2 linked regions of the Desulfosediminicola ganghwensis genome follow. The protein of the gene in region 2 binds, or shares a complex with, the protein of the main gene of each other region. Links are inferred from orthologs where the notes say so. Each region holds a gene or a part of one and is shown on either strand. Other genes may lie near its edges.

What was found.
Region 1: the proteins of FCL45_RS19815 (region 2) and FCL45_RS10020 are in contact, whole or in part, in a cryo-EM structure (PDB 7KOE), measured with the Thermotoga maritima proteins. The link is inferred for Desulfosediminicola ganghwensis from one-to-one orthologs. Residues at the interface, in WP_004081904.1 of Thermotoga maritima: His14, Pro20, Glu24, Tyr76, Asn78, Lys82, Thr102, Leu103, Glu104, Arg106, Glu107, Gly110, Met111, Ala113, Thr114, Glu115, Glu117, Thr118, Gly119, Leu120, Thr121, Ala122, Arg140, Pro141, Thr142, Phe143, Gly144, Gly145, Asn146, Leu147; in WP_004081902.1 of Thermotoga maritima: Thr13, Thr14, Val16, Ile18, Leu25, Arg27, Leu95, Lys122, Gln123, Val125, Asp126, Gly127, Asp128, Thr129, Gly130, Gln131, Pro134, Gly135, Thr138, Arg139, Tyr142, Ala143, Leu144, Ala146, Tyr147, Val149, Arg150, Val162, Val164, Arg165.

What each region holds. Positions count from the first base shown.
Region 1 is NZ_CP050699.1:2,364,787-2,374,425, reverse strand. Bases 4,536-7,387 are described here. They hold FCL45_RS10020 (electron transfer flavoprotein subunit beta/FixA family protein), read right to left. Parts: upstream 6,423-7,387; coding sequence 5,649-6,422; downstream 4,536-5,648. Other genes in these bases: FCL45_RS10015 (heterodisulfide reductase-related iron-sulfur binding cluster), read right to left, coding at 6,506-7,387; FCL45_RS10025 (electron transfer flavoprotein subunit alpha/FixB family protein), read right to left, coding at 4,724-5,638; FCL45_RS10030 (hypothetical protein), read right to left, coding at 4,536-4,700. Also shown: FCL45_RS10050 (NADPH-dependent 2,4-dienoyl-CoA reductase), read right to left, coding at 1-1,122; FCL45_RS10045 (radical SAM protein), read left to right, coding at 1,287-2,156; FCL45_RS10040 (OmpP1/FadL family transporter), read right to left, coding at 2,239-3,462; FCL45_RS10035 (acyl-CoA thioesterase), read right to left, coding at 3,813-4,214; more of FCL45_RS10030, read right to left, coding at 4,392-4,535; more of FCL45_RS10015, read right to left, coding at 7,388-8,485; FCL45_RS10010 (acyl-CoA dehydrogenase), read right to left, coding at 8,583-9,639. UniProt on the Bacillus subtilis protein: The electron transfer flavoprotein serves as a specific electron acceptor for other dehydrogenases. It transfers the electrons to the main respiratory chain via ETF-ubiquinone oxidoreductase (ETF dehydrogenase).
Region 2 is NZ_CP050699.1:4,615,030-4,624,800, forward strand. What follows is about bases 3,044-6,027. They hold FCL45_RS19815 (electron transfer flavoprotein subunit alpha), read right to left. Parts: upstream 5,141-6,027; coding sequence 3,947-5,140; downstream 3,044-3,946. Other genes in these bases: acpP (acyl carrier protein), read right to left, coding at 3,044-3,082; fabG (3-oxoacyl-[acyl-carrier-protein] reductase), read right to left, coding at 3,207-3,950; FCL45_RS19820 (electron transfer flavoprotein subunit beta/FixA family protein), read right to left, coding at 5,160-5,939. Also shown: bifunctional diaminohydroxyphosphoribosylaminopyrimidine deaminase/5-amino-6-(5-phosphoribosylamino)uracil reductase RibD, read right to left, coding at 1-376; transcriptional regulator NrdR, read right to left, coding at 366-836; rpiB (ribose 5-phosphate isomerase B), read right to left, coding at 1,080-1,511; fabF (beta-ketoacyl-ACP synthase II), read right to left, coding at 1,532-2,773; more of acpP, read right to left, coding at 2,852-3,043; FCL45_RS19825 (acyl-CoA dehydrogenase family protein), read right to left, coding at 6,057-7,208; FCL45_RS19830 (beta-ketoacyl-ACP synthase III), read right to left, coding at 7,232-8,206; phosphate acyltransferase PlsX, read right to left, coding at 8,206-9,225; rpmF (50S ribosomal protein L32), read right to left, coding at 9,236-9,424; FCL45_RS19845 (YceD family protein), read right to left, coding at 9,469-9,771. UniProt on the Bacillus subtilis protein: The electron transfer flavoprotein serves as a specific electron acceptor for other dehydrogenases. It transfers the electrons to the main respiratory chain via ETF-ubiquinone oxidoreductase (ETF dehydrogenase).

The sequences.
Region 1 (9,639 bases), 2.3 Mb from region 2 along the record:
TTGAAAGACCTTTTCCGTTTCCCGGCAAGCCCTCGGATTCACCAGGCAGGTAGCTGTTTTTTGTTGGAAAATGTGGTCCAGACAGGCCTGATTACAGCCGATACAGGTGTTGATCTCCTGCTCTCTGCCTTCAGCGGCCTTGTTTGGCCAATCCGGGTCTGCCAGGAATGGTCTGGCCATACTGATCATATCAGCGCAACCATCGGTCAGCAGCGATTCAGCCACCTGGGGCATGTTGATACGGTTGGTGGTAATGAGAGGAATTCCGACTTTACCCATCAACCTTTTGGTGACCCAGGCAAATCCAGCCCGTGGCACCATGGTGGCGATGGTCGGCACCCGCGCCTCATGCCAGCCGATGCCGGTATTGATGATGGTCGCACCGGCTGCCTCCACTTCTTTGGCCAACTGAACCACCTCATCCCAACTGGAGCCGTCTTTGACCAGATCGAGCATGGAGAGGCGGTAAATGATGATAAAATCAGGCCCTGCTGCTTTTCGGATAGAACGGATGATCTCAAGAGGGAAACGAATACGGTTCGTGAACGAGCCACCCCAGTCATCATCACGCTTATTTGTTTTAGAGGCAATAAACTGGTTAATCAAATACCCTTCAGAGCCCATCACCTCAACTCCGTCATAGCCCGCGTCTCTGGCCAAAACAGCGCATTTGGTAAAGTCTGCTATGGTCGAATGAATCCCCTTTGCACTCAAAGCCCAGGGCCTGAAACGATTTATTGGTGCTTTCAGTTTCGAAGGAGCCACGCAGAAAGGATGATACCCATATCGGCCGGAGTGCAGGATCTGCATACAGATCTTGCCATCTTCACCATGTACCGCTTCGGTCACTCGCTTATGGTCCTTAACCTGATCCTTATTACTCAGCCGCAGGGAAAAAGGCGCCACCCAGCCGGCTCTGTTGGGAGCTACTCCGCCGGTAACGATCAGCCCGGCTCCACCTGCGGCCCGCAGGCGAAAGTATTCAGCCATTCGGCTGAATCCGCCCTTCTCTTCTTCCAGGCCGGTATGCATCGAGCCCATCAGTATGCGATTTTTCAGTTGGGTAAAACCCAGGTCCAGGGGTTGAAACAGGAGGGGGAACGGGGATTGTGTTGATGTCATACCATTTCGTCCTTTGCGGGTAAGCGCTTGCAGCCTTCTTTGATTGAATTCAGGTGCCCGAACAACATAGTACTAAAATAATTAAATCTTCTTGCGAAAGAAAGAGTGAGTATACTATATCTTTACAGGAAATACACCATGACGTTTACGACAAGGAGAGATCCATGGATTATCAGGGTAATATCTTTCGGCCACCCAGCGAGGCGCATTCGATTCTGTTACAGGTCACCACCGGTTGCTCCCACAACAAATGTACCTTTTGCGGAATGTATAAGGGCACCAGGTTTTCCATCAAAGACGACGCCACCATCATGGCTGATATTGATTTTGCCGCCAAACATTGCCGCAGGCAAAACCGACTGTTTCTTTGCGATGGTGATGCCTTGATAATTCCACAAAAACGACTGGTGAAGATACTGGAGACAGTGCGGAAAAAACTTCCATGGCTTGAGCGGATCGGCGTCTATGCCAACACCAAAAGTATACAAAGAAAGAGTGTTGATGAGCTGAAAGAGTTACACCAACTGGGAATTGGTATCGGTTATATGGGCCTTGAGTCCGGAGATGATGTAACACTGGCCGCAATCAAGAAAGGCGCCGATTCATCGAAAATGATTGAGATGGGCAGAAAGATTCGTTCGGCTGGCATCAAGCTTTCGATCACAGTGCTGCTGGGAGTAGGCGGCACGGAAAGATCACAGCAGCATGCCACTGAGACCGGCAGGGTCTTGTCTGCCATCGACCCGGAATATGTGGGGGCCTTGAGCCTGATGCTAACCCCGAACACACCACTTTTCACTGATCAGCAACAAGGAAGGTGGCAACTGCCGGATGCCAATGGAATGCTGGAAGAACTTGGTTCCATGCTGGCGGCAACTGAACTCACCAACGGCTATTTCCATGCCAACCATGCTTCAAATTATCTGCCGATTAAGGCGAAATTGCCTGAAGACAAGAGAAAGACGCTTGAGTTGATTCAAAAGGCGCTGGCGGGAAAGGTGAACTTGAAGCCTGAATATATGCGGGCTTTGTAAGTTCAAACCATTGCCACACGAAAAAGCCCCCTGGCTGTCAGCCAGGGGGCTTTTATCTATTACATTCTGGGAATTTGCTGCTTTAGAACTTATAGCTCAGACCAGCAGTGACGAGGAAGGCGGAGGCGTTGGAGAATTCACCATCAACCGACTCGTTGCTGAAGGTGCGCTCTTCCTTGTAATCATAAAGAATGGCTAAACCAAACTCCATATTATCGCTGTAGGCATAGCGTGCACCAGCCGAGAAAAGCCAGGCGTCGGAATCGGGCAGCTCGAAGCTAGCGGTCTCTTCCGGTACCGGGTTCTCGTCATAGGCGATGCCGCCCATCAGGGTCACCTGCGGATTCAGCTCATACTCCACGCCGAGCCTGATGGCCCAGGTATCATCCCAATCCTTTACTGAGAGGTTGAATTTATCATAATAGGAATCCCCAGTAGCGTTATTATAAGTAAAATCCAGGCTTTCATATTCGGACCACTGGGTCTGATCGACAGTGAGGTCAAAAGTCCATTTGTCGTAGGTATAGGCGGCAGAGAAGGAGAGAACGCCCGGGGTCGAAACGGTGACATCACCCTCAGTAATCTCCGGATTAATGGTTATCTCTGTATCACCGTCCTCAAAATCGAGATCGATGTTGGAACGGTAGGTGACAGCAAAATTCCAGTCCTTGTTGGGCTTGAAGTTGGCCGCCAGGTTATAGCCCCAATCCACTGTATCTCCATCCAGATACCTGCTACCTGGAGGCACGGCAAAGCCTTCATTGATAACCGTCGCCTTGCTATAGGTCATGCGAACGCCACCGGCAATGGAGAACATCTCGTTGAAAGCGTAGGAAACGGTAGGGTTGAGTTCAATCACCTGCAGAGAGAACCTGCTTGAGAGAGCCTTAGCATACGGGTCTTCCCGCCAGCGCTTGGCCAACCCAAAAGGCGCTACTGAAGCGAAACCGAAACGGAAGCCGTTGTAGTCTGGAGAAACTACAAACAGGGTGGGCACAAAAAAGTGTTCCCTCTCAGAAGAGGTATCAATTGGCAACGGGTAAGGTGCTTCTCCCGCTGTCCCTTCGTAGTCTATTTCACTCAGATAAATATAGGAAAGATCAGCCTCCACATGCCAGGTGTCCTCCATCAGGTTCATGATCGCCGGATTGAAGTAAGCGGCGTCCGCCTTATCGGCGGAGGCGATGTTGGCGCCAGCCTTAGCGGTAGAATCAACAGACTGCTCCGGAATACGGAAACCGGATGCCATTACGGATGTGGCTCCAAACAACGAAGCCAATGCTACTACGGATAATACTTTTTTCATGCTTATCTCCCCTTCTATCAATTGATGTGTGATGCGCCCCATCTCTCCTGAATCTGCTTCAGCCGAACTGCCCACCTGAAGCAAAGTGTTTTTTACGGGTACATCTCCGTCCTACCAGCTCTCTCTTTCCAGCAGAACAACAAATGGATGACATGACGTTTACGTAATGGTGAATTCTTTTTCACAACACAAGCACCACGATCAGCAAATCGTCATATTCTCATTTGTCTAATATAAATTACACAAATGTCAACTATAAATAGAGCTTAAAAAGTTGTAAAACCTGTTGATTCGTCAAGATATTTCATTCAGGACAATTATTTATACTGTAGAAATTCAATTATTTATACCTATTGTCCTAACATCTGTAATTCTTCAAGAATTTCTCCCTCAAGGGGAACCGCCTTACCACTCGAGTCAATTATCACAAAAGTGATCATCGCATCGGCCGCAACCTCGCTGGATCCTTTGAATTGTATCTCCTGTTTCAGCACCGCACTCTTCTGATTGACCTGCTCTATTCCAGTGGTAACCACAACTGTGTGGCCGACCTGTACAGCCTTTCGGTAGTTTACGTTAATATTCACGACCAGAAAACCTAACCCCCGGGCAGCCCATTTCATAAGATCTATATGGGATTCAAGCCTGGCCCAGCGATCTTCCTCAAAAAACTCAAGGTACCTGGCGTTATTAACATGACCGTAAAAGTCTGCATGATATCCACGTACTTTAATTTCCGTCAGAGCATCCATGTAATTCCCCTATCCCTGTCTAACAAACATTATGAAATCACCACCTATAAGATAGGCACACTCAACACAACTGAGATTTACAATTTCAACACTTTGCACAACACACACCACGGCAACTCCGTCGCCACCTAAGTTCCCATCCCTTCGAAACGGTACCGTGGTGTGCTGATTCTCAGCCTACTCTTTACCGAAACATTTCAGAAAGGTTTGCAGCAGAGAAGGATCATTCGACTTGATCGTGCCCTTCATAAAATCCGCCATTCCTGGTCGATAGCCATCATCCCAGATCCGCAGAAAAAACTCAGGGCTGGTCTTACAAACGCAATCAGCCTGCTCTACAGTTTTACCCTCGGTGATGGTACATTCAGAACCACTCACCACCACAGTCTTTTTCACATCAGCTAAAGAGAAATAGAAGCTCTTCTGCCCATCGACCGCATCCTTGACGAAGGACTCAGCCATCTGGCTGAATGTATCATCCAACATTTTCAGATTCCTCCCTATGGCAATTAGAGCGCCTGAACTTTTTCAGTCAGCGCGGGTACAAACTGCAACAGATCGGCTACTATCAGCACGTCTGCCACCTCACCAATGGGTGCATCTTTGTCGGTATTCACGGCAACCACAAACTCAGACTTCTTCATACCGGCCAGATGCTGAATAGCACCTGAAATACCGCAGGCGAGATAGAGCTTGGGTGCAACCGTCTGTCCGGTGGTGCCGACCTGGCGGTTATGTTCAACCCATTCAGAATCGACAACCGGACGGCTTGCGCCATATTCCCCACCGAGTGCTTTAGCCAGAGCAGATATCATCGCGACATTTTCCGGTTTGCCAATACCACGGCCGGCACTGACAATGACTTCGGCTTTACTCAGATCAACGCCACCGGCCTCAGCTTCCTCATACCCCTCAAAGACCACTCGTCCCTGACCGTCAACGGCAATTTTCTCAACCTCTGGAGTACCACCGCCCTCAACCGGGGCAAATGCGCCTGCCTGCAGGGTCACCACTGTCTGCCCGGTCTTGCAAGTTACAGTACGGCGCAGCTTGGAGTTGCAGGCGGGAGCGACCATGGCTCCGTCTTTTACCTCAACCACTTCAGAGACCTGGGCAGCCTTCATGCCAAAGGCCACTCGTGGGGCGAGATCCCAGCCATAAGATGAGTGACAAAAAGCAACCATATCAGGTTGTTCTTTGGCAACAACATCCAGGATCATCTGCTTATGCAAATCAGGATTATATTCGCCACAGACAGCAGCATCTGCCAGATAAAGTTTGCCGTCATAGGCTGGTAAAACAGCATCACTGCCGGCAACAAACATCACTGTTTCTGCTCCCATGGTCTCGGCAAAGCCGAGCAACTCGGTGTAGCCTGAGAGCATCTGTCCATCCCTGTATTCCGCGATCAATACTATTTTCATGATTCCCCTCCTACTTCAGGACACTTGTTTTTTCTTTGAGAATCGAAATCAGCTTGTCAGCCAGATCACCTGCCTCACCTTCCAGCACCAGTCCGCCGCCCTTCTTCTCAGGGAAGTACATGGCAGAAGTCTCCATACGTGCATCCACCTTCAGCACATCTGCAACCGGAATAGTAAGCAACTCCTTTTTCTTGGCCTTCATGATATTAGGCAAGGTAGGGTAGCGTGGGGTGTTCAAGCCAAGCTGACAGGTCACCAGGGCCGGAACCTGAACCGTAACATTGGCCTTGATTCCACCCTCAAGTTCACGCTTGGCCTTGATTGTGCCATCATCAAAAGCGAAATCCACGATGGTTGAGACACTGGCAATACCAAGCATCTCTGCCACCAGTACGCCGACCTGACCACTGCCGCGGTCCTGGGACTGCATACCGGTAAAAATGACGTCAAAGCTTTTATCCTTGGCGTATTCAGATATAATTCCGGCTATTTCGAAAGGCTCCTTGGCCCAGGAATCAGCGTCGTCGATATGGGCGCCACGATCACAGCCCATTGCCAGCGCCTTCTTCATGGTCTCCTTGACCTTGTCCGAGCCGATGCACAGCACGGTGAGGTCAGCATCCTTGACCTGCTCTTTCAGCTGAACCGCCTGTTCAACTGCATATTCATCATATTCATTCATCCGCCAGGCCAGATCCTGATTGTCATACCAGGTACCGTTCGCGGCAACTTTAAACTTTGATTCCATGTCGGGAACCTGCTTAATGCATACCAGAATGTTCATTCTCCATCCTCCGATAACGATTCGCTTTTTTCAGCTTTGTTCAATTCAAGCCTAGTGCCCGAGCTGCTTTACTACAACCGCAATTACAATCTCTCAGCAAGCAACTCGGCGATGTCACGAGGTCTCAGTTTATCTTCGGCCTCTGCCCCCTTCACACCATCTTCAAACATTGTCAGACAGAAAGGACAGTTTGACAAAAGCGTCGGCGCACCTGTCTCTACTGCCATATTCACCCGCTTGACACTTATCCTTTCGCCTATCTTCTCCTCGGCCATGATACGCCCGCCACCGGCACTGCAACAGAACCCTTCAGCCCTGCTTTTCTCCATCTCTCTGATGGTCCCGCCAGCGGCTTCAATAAGCGCACGAGGCGCATCGTAGATATCGTTGTGACGGCCAAGATAGCAGGAGTCATGATAGGTGCAATCCAGCCCTTCGGCTTTGAGCTTGAGGCGGCCTGTTTTCAACAGTCGCTCGAGGAATACAGTGTAACTTTCCACTTCAGCTTCAAGCTCAAAGTCACGGTAATCCTTTTCCAGAGTGTTGTAACAATGCGGGCATGTTGTAACGATTTTCTTGACACCATAGCCATTGATCAGCTCAACATTCTCCATGGCAAGACTCTGGTAAAGGTATTCGTTGCCCATCTTACGCATCGGCTCACCGCAGCACTTCTCTTCCTTGCCGAGGATTCCCACTTTCACGCCTGCAGCCTCACAGAGTTGAATGAAGCTCCTGGCCACTGCGATATTGCGTTTATCAAATGAAGCGTAACAACCGACAAAGTAGAGTACATCAACTTCCGGATCTTCAGCCAGGGTCTTCACCCCAAGCTCAGCCGCCCAATCACCACGGGAGGCATAGCCCAGTCCCAGCGGGTTACCATTGACCTCGGTTGCCTCCATGGCTGCCATGGTCGCATCATCAGGGAACTCACCCTCCATAAGCACCATGGAGCGACGAACGTCGACAATCTTGCTCACATGCTCGATGGAAGCCGGGCAGATTTCCTGACAGGCCCGACAGGTGGTACATGACCAGAGAACGTCCCGGCTGAGGGTCTCTATCAGATTCGCCTCGGGATCGTTGTAGGCTACCTCGCCGATCTGATTGACCACTTTCATGGGTGACAAAGGTTTCTCGGTATTCCAGGCCGGACAGCGATCCTGACAGCGCTTGCACAGGGTGCAGGCGTCGGCATCGAAGATATCTTTCCAGGTCAGCTCCTTTACAGAAGTTGCACCAAAGGTTTCAGCATCCTCGTCCTCAAGATCGAGGGAACGAAGCTTTCCTTTCGGGCCCCTGTCTGCAAAAATGTAATTCGCGCTGGTAGTAAGTATATGACGAAACTTGGTGAATGGAATAAGAGCAATAAAGCCCATCACCAGCAGCAGATGAAACCACCAGGTAAGTTTATGGATAAGCCGCAGGCTGTCTTCACCCATCCAGGCTACAGACTGCGCCAGCAGATAACCTACGGGAGACCAGAGCGCGACCGGCGTTCCTAGCTCGGTGACGGCCATGCGGCTACCTTCAATTACGAAGCCGGTAAGCAGGATGATGGTCATCAGCCCGTGCATAATGGCATCGTCTCTTTTGGTCTCGAGTCCTTCAGGTCTAAAAAAATACCGCCGGACAAAGAGAGCGCTCAAAAAAACAATTGAAGCGAGTCCGGCGATATCCAGAGTAACTGAAAAGATTTTATAGAAATTGCCGACCAGAAATTTATAACCGAAAAGCAGGTCTGTGAAATCCGCCTGAATAACGATAAGCGTGGTTCCTATAAGCAGCAGAAACCAGCCCCAGAAGAATATGCCGTGGAATAGACCAGGAATCTTCACCTGGGTTACTTTTTTCTGGAAGATGGCATTGTTCAGCATTGCGCCTATCCGGCTACCGAGCTGATCCGTTCGTTCCAGCGGCAGCCCCTGCCTGTACACATCCAGTTTTTTTCGAAAAGCCCATACAACAACACCTACAGCAACGACTACTAGAAGATACATAGGGACAAGGGTTGCAGCGCCATGCCCCACGTTCCAATAAATCTCACGGGTAAATTCCATCGCTCTCTCCATTGAACTCTTTTGTACTTACACTCGTGCCTCAAAAACAGGCGTCCTCGCCCACGCCCTTTTACTGCATATAAAGCCCACTCGTTTACTATCTGGTGAGAGCGGAACCGATTACGATTCTCTGCACCTCACTGGTTCCTTCATAGATCTCGGTGATCTTGGCATCGCGCATCATGCGCTCTACCGGAAACTCCCTGGTATAGCCGTAACCACCAAAAATCTGAACAGCCTGTGTACTCACCTTCATTGCGGTTTCACTGGCCATCAGCTTTGCCATCGCCGACTGTTGAGAGTAGCCGAGGCCATTACTCGCCCGATAGGCAGCGTTATAAACCAGCAAACGCGCTGACTCCACCTGGGTAGCCATATCTGCAAGTTGAAACTGAATGCCCTGAAAACTGGCTATGGAGCTATTAAACTGTTTGCGTTCCCGCGCATAGTCCACAGCGGCATCCAGTGCGCCCTGGGCAATGCCCAATGCCTGGGAGGCAATACCAATTCTCCCGCCATCAAGGGTCTTCATCGCCACCCGAAAACCTTGTCCTTCTTCACCAAGCAGGTTTTCCCTGGGGATACGGCAATCTTCAAAGACCAGCTCCAACGTAGGTGAGGAGCGGATCCCCATCTTCTGCTCTTTTTTGCCAAAACTAAACCCCGGGGTGCCTTTCTCAATGATAAAAGCACTTATGCCATGATGTTTTTCAGCCTCTTTGTCTGTCCGGGCAAAAACCACATAGGTATCGGCATCGCCGCCGTTGGTTATAAAAATCTTTGAACCATTGATTACCCATTCCTCGCCATCGAGACTGGCCACGGTTTTGGTACCACCGGCATCCGATCCCGCCCCAGGCTCTGTCAACCCGAAAGCACCCATTTTCTCACCGGAAGCAAGAGGAGCCAGATACTTCTGCTTCTGCTGCTCGGAACCGAACAGAAATATGGGGTTGGCTCCCAGGGAAAGATGGGCCGAAAGTGTCACACCAGTGGATGCGCACACCCTCGAAAGCTCTTCCACAGCAATTGCATAACTGATGTAATCGGCGCCGGCGCCGCCATATTCTTCAGGAAATACGATGCCCGTCAGGCCCAACTCTGCCAGCCGATCAAACATCAGTTCCCGGTCAAAACGCTCATTTTCATCGCGC
Region 2 (9,771 bases):
CCGTGATGTCGTGATCTCGAAGATAGTCTATACCGGTACCGTCAACTAAGGGGTTCGGATCTGTCATGCCTACAACCACCCTTGAAATACCTGCCCTGGCAACTGCATGACTGCACGGCGGAGTTTTTCCGGTATGGTTACATGGTTCAAGGGTGACGTACATCGTAGCGCCACGAGCTGCGTCTCCTGCTGCCCGAAGCGCGTGGATTTCTGCATGCGGTGTCCCTGCCTTTTTGTGATACCCGGTTGCTATAATTTTACCATCAGCAACAATAACAGCACCAACACAGGGATTTGGGGAAGTTCTGCCAAGACCTTTGCGAGCCTCGCCTATGGCAAGTCGCATAAACTGCTTGTCGTTATTTTCAGTGTTCATCTTCACGTCTGGAATCAAGCAATGTCTTCAGCTCTTCCATAAATTCGCTGACATCCTTGAATTGTCTGTATACTGAAGCAAAACGGACATAGGCAACCTCATCAAGCTTGGAAAGTTCCTCCATAGCCCATTCTCCGAGGATTTTGGAAGAAACCTCCTTGGCACCAATATCCTGAAGACGATGTTCAATATCATCAACAAATTCATCTATCCTGTCACGACTGATAGGTCGCTTTTCACAAGCTTTCTCAAGTCCGACAGCCATTTTATGCCTGTCCCAGGATTCACGCCTGCCATCCTTTTTCACCAGAACTGGCATCATAACTTCAAGCCGTTCATAGGTGGTAAAACGTTGATCGCAGTCGAGACATGAACGTCTTCTACGCGTTATAGTACAATCTTTATTCAGCCTTGAATCGATAACTTTGTTATCCAGATGTCCACAATACGGGCATTTCATAATGTGACCTCCTCAGGTCTTCACCGGGCCTCAATCCCCAATGAAATCTTAAAAGCTTCACTGCACTCACATTCCTTAAAGATATAAGAACAATTTCAAGCCCGTCCCCCCGTTTCATCCGCATAAACGGTCATATACCAGATTGGCTATGCAAACCATACAAAAAACCGCCTGCAGGTGCAATTGCACACACAGGCGGTTCGTACATCATCAATACTCTATAATTACTATCTTTCGATACGATTACAAAGTGCTGAATTTCTCGATCCTGCGCTGGTGCCTGCCTCCAGCAAATTCTGTGCTTAACCAGGCACGCACAATTGCATCTGCTACACCAAGTCCGCTTACACGGGCTCCAAGGCAGAGTACATTTGCATCGTTGTGTTCCCTGCTCATACGAGCGGTGTATTCATCATGGCACAGGGCAGCACGAATTCGCTCATCCCTGTTCACAGCAATCGACATGCCGATACCGGTGCCGCAAATGAGAATACCACATTTGCTGCTCTTATCCACGACTCGTGCAGATAGCTCCTGAGCAATATCAGGATAATCTACAGATTCAGGGCTGTGACAACCGACATCGGTAATTTCATGACCAAGCTCCGCAAGGAGATCTTTCACCTGCTCCTTAAGCTCGTAACCACCGTGATCTGAACCAATTACAATATTCACAACATCCCCTCGAGCTCTAATCAATCAGTGAACTTCTTCATGGCAACTACCGCATTAGTGCCACCGAAACCAAAAGAGTTGGAAATCGCTGCATTGATTTCCATCTCACGCGCCGTATTCGGCACGTAATCGAGATCACATTCCGGGCTGGGCTCAGCATGGTTAATGGTAGGCGGAGCGACCTGGTTATAAATCGATAAAGCCAGAAATGCAGACTCGATTCCACCTGCAGCACCAAGCATATGACCGGTCATGGACTTGGTGGAACTAATGGCAAGCTTATAAGCATGTTCGCCGAAAACCGACTTAATCGCGGTTGTTTCACAACGATCGTTGAGCGGTGTCGAGGTTCCATGTGCATTGACGTAATCGATATCTTCAGGGGCAAGTCCAGCATCTCTCAGGGCCATTTTCATTGCCCTTTGACCGCCCTCACCATCTTCAGGTGGAGCGGCGATGTGATATGCATCACTGCTTAAGCCGTAACCAACAACCTCTGCATAGATCTTGGCACCACGAGCGCGGGCATGCTCAAGGTCTTCCAGAATGAGAATACCGGAGCCTTCAGACATGATAAAGCCATCACGATCCTTATCAAACGGACGTGAAGCGGCTTTGGGGTCATCATTTCTGGTGGAAAGGGCTTTCATGGCAGAGAATCCGCCAATGCCAAGCTCACAGATAACTCCTTCCATACCGCCGGTGACGATAACATCACTCATACCATACTTGATATGCCGATATGCCTCACCCACTGCGTGGGTTCCGGCTGCACATGCTGTGGTGAGAGTGAGGTTCGGTCCCTTAGAGCCAATCTCCATGGAGATGTGTCCGGACGGCATATTCGGAATAGCCATGGGGATGAAAAACGGGCTAATACGTTTGGCTCCCCGCTCGAGCATCACCTGATGATACTTGGTGATTGTCGGCAGTCCGCCCATCCCACAGCCTGTGATAACACCAACTCGCTCACAGTTCTCATCGGAGACTTCAAAACCACTGTCCTCGACAGCCATTTTTGCTGCAGCCAGACCATACTGAACAAACAGGTCCAGATGTTTGGCTTTTTTGGGCTCTATAAACTCTTTTGAGTCGAAGTCTGTAACTTCTGCGGCTATCTGAACCTGAAATTCACTGGCATCAAAGCGGGTGATGCGATCTACGCCACTCTCGCCGGCTATCAGATTTTTCCAAGCCTTATCGACTCCAGTTCCAATTGGAGTTACGAGGCCAATACCTGTAACGACAACTCTACGATTCACAATGAAACTCCTAAGTGTTATCTACACCATCAGTCTCAATATCTGATTGCAGATATCGAGACTGGCGACATATCCTGCTTACTTCAGTTTCTGAACGTAATCAATTGCATCCTGAACGCAGGTGATCTTCTCAGCATCCTCATCAGGAATCTCGATATCAAAACCCTCTTCCATAGCCATGATCAGCTCAACGAGATCCAGAGAATCTGCACCGAGATCATCTACGAAAGAAGCATTAGGAACAACCTTGTCTTTCTCAACACTCAGCTGTTCTACGATGATATCAATCATTTCTTGTTCTATAGCCATTACTTATCTCCCTATATGGTTTTGTTCTTCAGTTGCAGTTTCTCTTGTTAACTGTGCAACCTGCAGTGGTTTTTACCCGCAGCATGCGATATTTACCACATTTTTTTTCTTATTGAGGGGAAAACTACATATACATGCCACCGTTGACATGCAAGGTCTGCCCGGTCACATAGCGCCCATCTTCAGATACCAGATAGGCGACTGCACCGGCAATATCCTCAGGCGAGCCAAGGCCTGCCATCGGTATTTCACTTTTAATCTTAGCCTGAGCAGCTTCGGTCATAGTCTCTGTCATTTCAGTTACAATATATCCAGGAGCAACCGAGTTAACAGTGATATTTCTCGAAGCAAATTCTCTGGCAATAGATTTGGTCAACCCACCCAAACCGGCTTTAGCCGCAGAGTAGTTGACCTGGCCTGCGTTGCCTGATGATCCAACAACGGAGGAAATGTTGACGATACGTCCCCATTTCTTTTTCATCATTGGCTTGGCGGCCGCTTTAGCGCAGAGGAAAGCACCTTTCAGGTTTGTGGTGAGCACATCGTCCCAATCACTCTCCTTCATGCGTGCCATCAATCCGTCACGGGTAATACCGGCGTTATTCACAAGGATATCAATTGAACCGGCATCAGCGACGATTGTCTTGAACGCCGCCTGAACCTGTTCACCGTCAGAAACGTTGAACTGAACAGCCTCAGCCTTACCACCAGCATCAGTGATCATCCTGCAGGTCTCTTCGGCTGCATCAGGTCTGCTGACGTAATTGATATACACTAAAGCGCCCATGGCGGCAAGACGCTGGCTGATTGCCCTGCCGATACCACGGCTGCCACCGGTTACTACGGCTACTTTTCCTTCAAGCATCATGCACCTCGCTTTTCTTCAATCTTGCGTATAAGTTTCGGTATAATCTCTTGAATATCTCCAACCAGACCGAAATCGGCAACATCAAAAATCGGAGCGTTCTCATCCCGGTTTATAGCCACAATGGTCTCGGAAGACTGCATTCCGGCTACATGCTGTACGGCGCCAGATATACCACAGGCAATGTACAGCTTTGGAGCTACGGTCTTACCGGTTTGCCCTACCTGATGCGGATATGGAATCCAACCGGCATCAACCACTGCCCTTGAAGCAGAGACGTTGGCATCCATCGAATCGGCAAGTGTCTTGAGAAGGGCAAAACCTTTTTCACTCTCGAGACCTCTACCACCTGAAACCAGGATTTCAGCCTCTTGAATATTGACATTGCTCTCCTCGGAAACAACCGACTCGAGTACTTTTATTCGAGATTCACCGAGTGCTGCCGGGATTTCGACATCTATTATTTCACCTGTTCGCGCAGAATCAAATTCTAGGGCTTTCATGACCTTTGGACGAACAGTAGACATCTGCGGCCTATGGGCAGGACAGACTATGGTAGCCATAATGTTGCCACCGAAAGCGGGTCTGGTCTGCAATAACGCACCATCTTCTTCACGAATCTCCAGTTTCGTGCAGTCAGCTGTAAGCCCGGCGTTCAACGTCGTGGCAACTGCAGGAATAAACGATCGTCCTATGGCAGTTGCCCCGGCAAGTACGATCTCCGGCTTATTGTCCAGGATCAGCCTGGTAAGAACCTTGGTGTAGCTGTCTTCAGAAAAACCGGCAAGTTCAGGTGTATCAACCCGGTAAACAACATCGGCGCCATGTCCAATCAGGGTATCAGCTACATCTCCGGTTTCTGAGCCGATCAACACTGCAGAAAGTTTAACACCACGAATATCAGCAAGTGTTCTGCCTATTCCAAGAAGTTCCAGCGATACGGTTGCTAAAACACCGCCGCGGAATTCACAGTAAACAAAAATATCCTTCCACTCACTGATATCGGCAACACCGGATGATTCAGCAGTTTCTATGGACAGTGCCTCGACATCACAGCTGTCAACACACGCGCCGCAAAGAGTACAGGAATCCCCTATAACCGGCAAATCGGCTACCATCTCAATGGCAGCAAACGGGCAGCTCGATTCACAAATACCGCAGCCGATACAGACTTCTTCGTTAAGTTTTAACATTGTCAATTCCTCCTGCAGCCTAGAGATACGGGGTTAATTTATCGACAAGCTGATCTATCTGCTCATCAAGTGTTCCGGTGAGAATGGAACGTTCACCCCGAGCCTGGGGAGGAAATACATTGGCAACCTGGGTTGGCGAACCCGGCAAACCAATACATGCAGGATCGGCATTGATATCGCTTGCAGTGAGGGTCTGTATCTCGGCCTTTTTAGACCTCATCTTTCCTTTCAATGAAGGAACACGAGGGTCATTGATATCTTTTACCACCGTAAGTAATGCAGGCAACGGAGCCTCGACTACATCATAGCCATCATCCATCATGCGCTCAACTACAATACGGGTATCATCCGCCTCGCGCACTTTCTGAACACAGGTAACGAAAGGAAAATCCAACCGCATGGCAAGGCCAGGGCCTACCTGGGCGGTATCTCCGTCTATTGCCTGTTTGCCACAGAGGATAAGATCGGCACCGCCGAGGGTTTCAACCGCTTTTTCAAGGGTATACGCAGTTGCCCAGGTATCAGCACCTGCAAAAGCACGGTCTGAGACCAAAACACCACGGTCCGCCCCACATGAGATTGCGAGCCTCAGAATCTCTTCTGCCTGGGGAGGTCCCATGGTCAGCACGATAACCTCGCCACCATGTGCTTCCTTGAGACAAACAGCCTCTTCAAGGGCATGTTGGTCGTAAGGATTCATGATAGACTCGACCCCTTCACGGGCCAGCGTATTCGTTACCGGATCAAGCCGTACATCCTTGGCATCCGGTACCTGTTTAACACAAACAATAATTTTCATGGAATAACCTGCCTGGTGAATATGAGAGTAACACGCTTAACGGAATCACCTGCAACCCGCTGTATCAGCGAATTGCAGATGTTCATTCAGAAAACGTTTTTTGCCCTGAACAGTATGTTACTTTGCGTATTCCTTGTTCAGTTCCTGACCCACGACATTGCGCTGGATCTGGTTGGTTCCCTCATAAATCTGCAGGATTTTTGCGTCACGCATCATCTTTTCGACCGGGTACTCAGACATGAAACCGTAACCACCAAGTACCTGAACGGCATCGGTAGCCACTTTCATTGCCACATCGGTCGCATAGATCTTGCACATGGATGATGCCTTTGACATATCCTTCGGGTGGGCAACAATATGCTTTGCAGACTGGTAGACCAGAGCACGAGCGGACTCGACACCGATGGCCATATCCGCGAGCATGTGCTGTACTGCCTGGAAGGCTATGATTGGCTTGCCGAACTGTACACGCTGCTTGGCATAGCTCGCCGCCTCATCAAGCGCTCCCTGTGCCAGACCGACACCAAGTGCCGCGATTCCCGGACGGGACGAATCGAGGGTCTTCATCACAGTGATAAAACCGGTACCCTGACGACCAATGATGCGGTCCTTGGGAATACGACAGTCCTTGAAGATAAGCTCGGTGGTTGAAGATGCACGGATACCCATCTTCTTCTCTTTCGGCCCGCAGGAAAAACCGGGGTCACCTTCTTCCACGACAAACATGGAAGCACCGCGAGCACCCTTGCTGCGGTCGGTGATGGCAACAACAGTATAGACCTGCGCTTCACCACCATTGGTAATCCACTGCTTGGTACCATTCAGTACCCACTCGTCCCCGTCAAGCACTGCAGTGGTCTGGATGCCCGAGGCATCAGAACCTGCATTGGCTTCGGTAAGACCAAAAGCCGCAAACTTCTCACCTGTAGCAACGGGTGGAAGATACTTTTTCTTGAGCTCTTCCGAACCTGAGATCAGGATCGGGTAGATTCCAAGTGAACTTGCTGCAAATGCTGTACCTACACCGATACAACCACGACCGAGCTGCTCAAGCGCGAGTACGCTATCGAAACAGTTCCCGCCGAAACCACCATATTCTTCCGGAATTAACAGGCCGAACAGGTCCGCTCTGGCCATATCGTTTAAGATTTCCCGCGGGAACTGGTGTTTCTCGTCAAGTTCAGCGCGATTTGGAATAATCTTCTCATCAGTGATCTGCCGAGTGATATCGACGATCATCTGCTGCTCTTCCGTCAAAAAATAATCCATCTCAAACTCCTCTCTCTTCTACACTACCACTTAATCAGCCCTGCCCCCCACGTAAAACCACCACCGAAGGAACAGAACAGTACGGTATCTCCTGTTGAAAAGCGCTTCGCCCTATGCGCTTCATCCAGCGCTATTGGTATAGACGCAGCCGATGTATTACCATAGGCTGAAACGTTTATAAACACTTTATCTTCGGGCAATTGGAGACGTTCTGTCAATTTGTTAAGAATTCGGATATTTGCCTGATGTGGTATAACCAGCTGAATATCATCGAGATCCACCTTCTCCCTAAGAAGTAGACCCTGCACCGCATCTTCCATCGCTTTTACAGCGTATTTAAAGACTTCGCGGCCTTCCATGACGATATGAGCACCAGTGTTATCCGGCACCTGCAAATCCTTGTTGGTACTTTCCGGGGCGTGCATGTAGAGTAGCTTCCACAGCGAACCGTCCGAAAAGAGGTTTGAGCCGATGAATCCGCGGTCGCTGTCATCCCAACCGACAACTGCCGCCCCCGCTCCATCGCCAAAAATGATACAGGTATTGCGATCCTCCCAGTTAACCCGGGTTGACAAGGTCTCAGCGCCGATTATCAAAATTTTCTTCGAATGGTCAGCCTGGACATATTTATCTGCAAGATCCAGTGCATACAGAAAACCGGAACATGCCGCATTAAGGTCATATGCAAAAGCATTTGTTGCACCAATCTCGGTCTGCACAAAGCAGGCACAAGAAGGCATCATCATGTGTGAACTGATGGTGCCAACAACAATCAGGTCAATTTCGGAGGCATCTACCCCAGCCATCTCCATGGCCTTCTTCGCGGCCCTGGCTGAAAGCTTATAGGTGTATTCATCACCTGAAGCGATGTGACGGGCTTCAATACCGGTACGGGTACGGATCCACTCGTCTGAAGTTTCGACAACTTTTTCAAGATCACTGTTTGTTACCACCTTTTCAGGCAGACATGATCCTGTTCCAAGAATAACAGACCCCATTATTCCTCCGATTGTGCTGTAGCAGATTCCACAGCGATTCCACGCGATATTTCCTGATTCACGTTATTATTTACCATCTTCGCTGCTTCACAGATAGCGTTTCTGATAGTCTTTCTGTCCGATTTACCGTGGCAAATCATACCAATACCATTTACGCCAAGCAAGGGAGCACCACCATAAGTGGAATAATCAACCCTCTTCTTGAAAGCACGAAAGGCTGGTCTTGCTAACAGATAGCCGATTTTTGCCGGAATGGATTTGACGATTTCATCACGGAGCATTTTCATGGCAACTTCAACAAGACCCTCACTGATCTTTAAGCAGATGTTACCAACAAAGCCGTCACAGACAATAACGTCAACTTCGCCCTTATATACATCGCGTCCTTCGACATTGCCGATGAAATTAAGCGAACTGTTTTCGAGCAGGTCGTAGGTTTCTTTGACAAGGGTGTTCCCTTTGCCGGATTCTTCTCCAATGGTCAGAATCCCTACCCTCGGGCTGCTGTTATTATGAATTTTAGAAAAGGCAGAAGCCATTATGGCGAACTGAAAGAGATGCTGCGGGCGACACTCTACGTTGGCGCCAATATCCATCATCACTACAGGCTTCTTCAAGGTGGGAAAAAATGAGGCGATGCCGGGCCGGGATACTCCTTTAAGGCGTCCAAGCTTGCGTACTGCCGCTGCCATGGTAGCACCGGAATTTCCGGCACTGACAACAGCATCTGCTTTCCCCTGACCAACAAGGTCAAAGGCTACCATAATAGAGGAGTCCTTCTTCTTACGCATTGCGTCGACAGGATTGTCCTTCATCTCAACAACTTGAGATGAATGGACAATCTCGATCCTCGACGCTATCGAAGAATCAGGAGCTACTTTAGCGAGGTGTGATTGCAGGAGGACTTCGTCCCCCACCAGACTAATATGAATATCAGACTGTTCGGCGGCTAATAATGCCCCGGCAATCAACTCCTCCGGCCCATGGTCTCCGCCCATGGCGTCCAGGGCAATGTGCACGGCGTATCTCCTACTCTACTTCAGTATCAAGGGCAAATACAGTTCTACCTTTGTATGTACCGCATGCTGCACAGAGACGATGTGGTTCTTTAGGCTCACCACAGTTTGCACACAGAGAAACGCCAGGCGCTTTCAGTGCATCGTGGGAACGGCGTTTACGAGTTCTTGAACGGGAATGTCTTCTTTTCGGCAGAGCCATAATATCCTCCAATTGGCATATAAGTTCCAATCATTGAGTGCTACTTAATCCTTCTTCAACTTCTTCAGTACCGCAAACGGTGAATCCTGCGGAAATTCCGAACAGCTGCACTTATCACTGCCCAGAAACGCACCACATACAGGACACAGTCCACGACATGTATCTTTACAGAGAGCCTTACCCGGAACAGCAAGATACATCTGTTCCCTAAGGATCTCGGCAACATCGATGACCGGATCTTTCAGGTAAAGTGTATCACACTCTTCTTCGCTGCATTCTTTATCCGGCAGCTCTGATACTTCTTCCTCTCGCGTGGTTATCAGATAGAGGAAATCTTCATTGAGTTC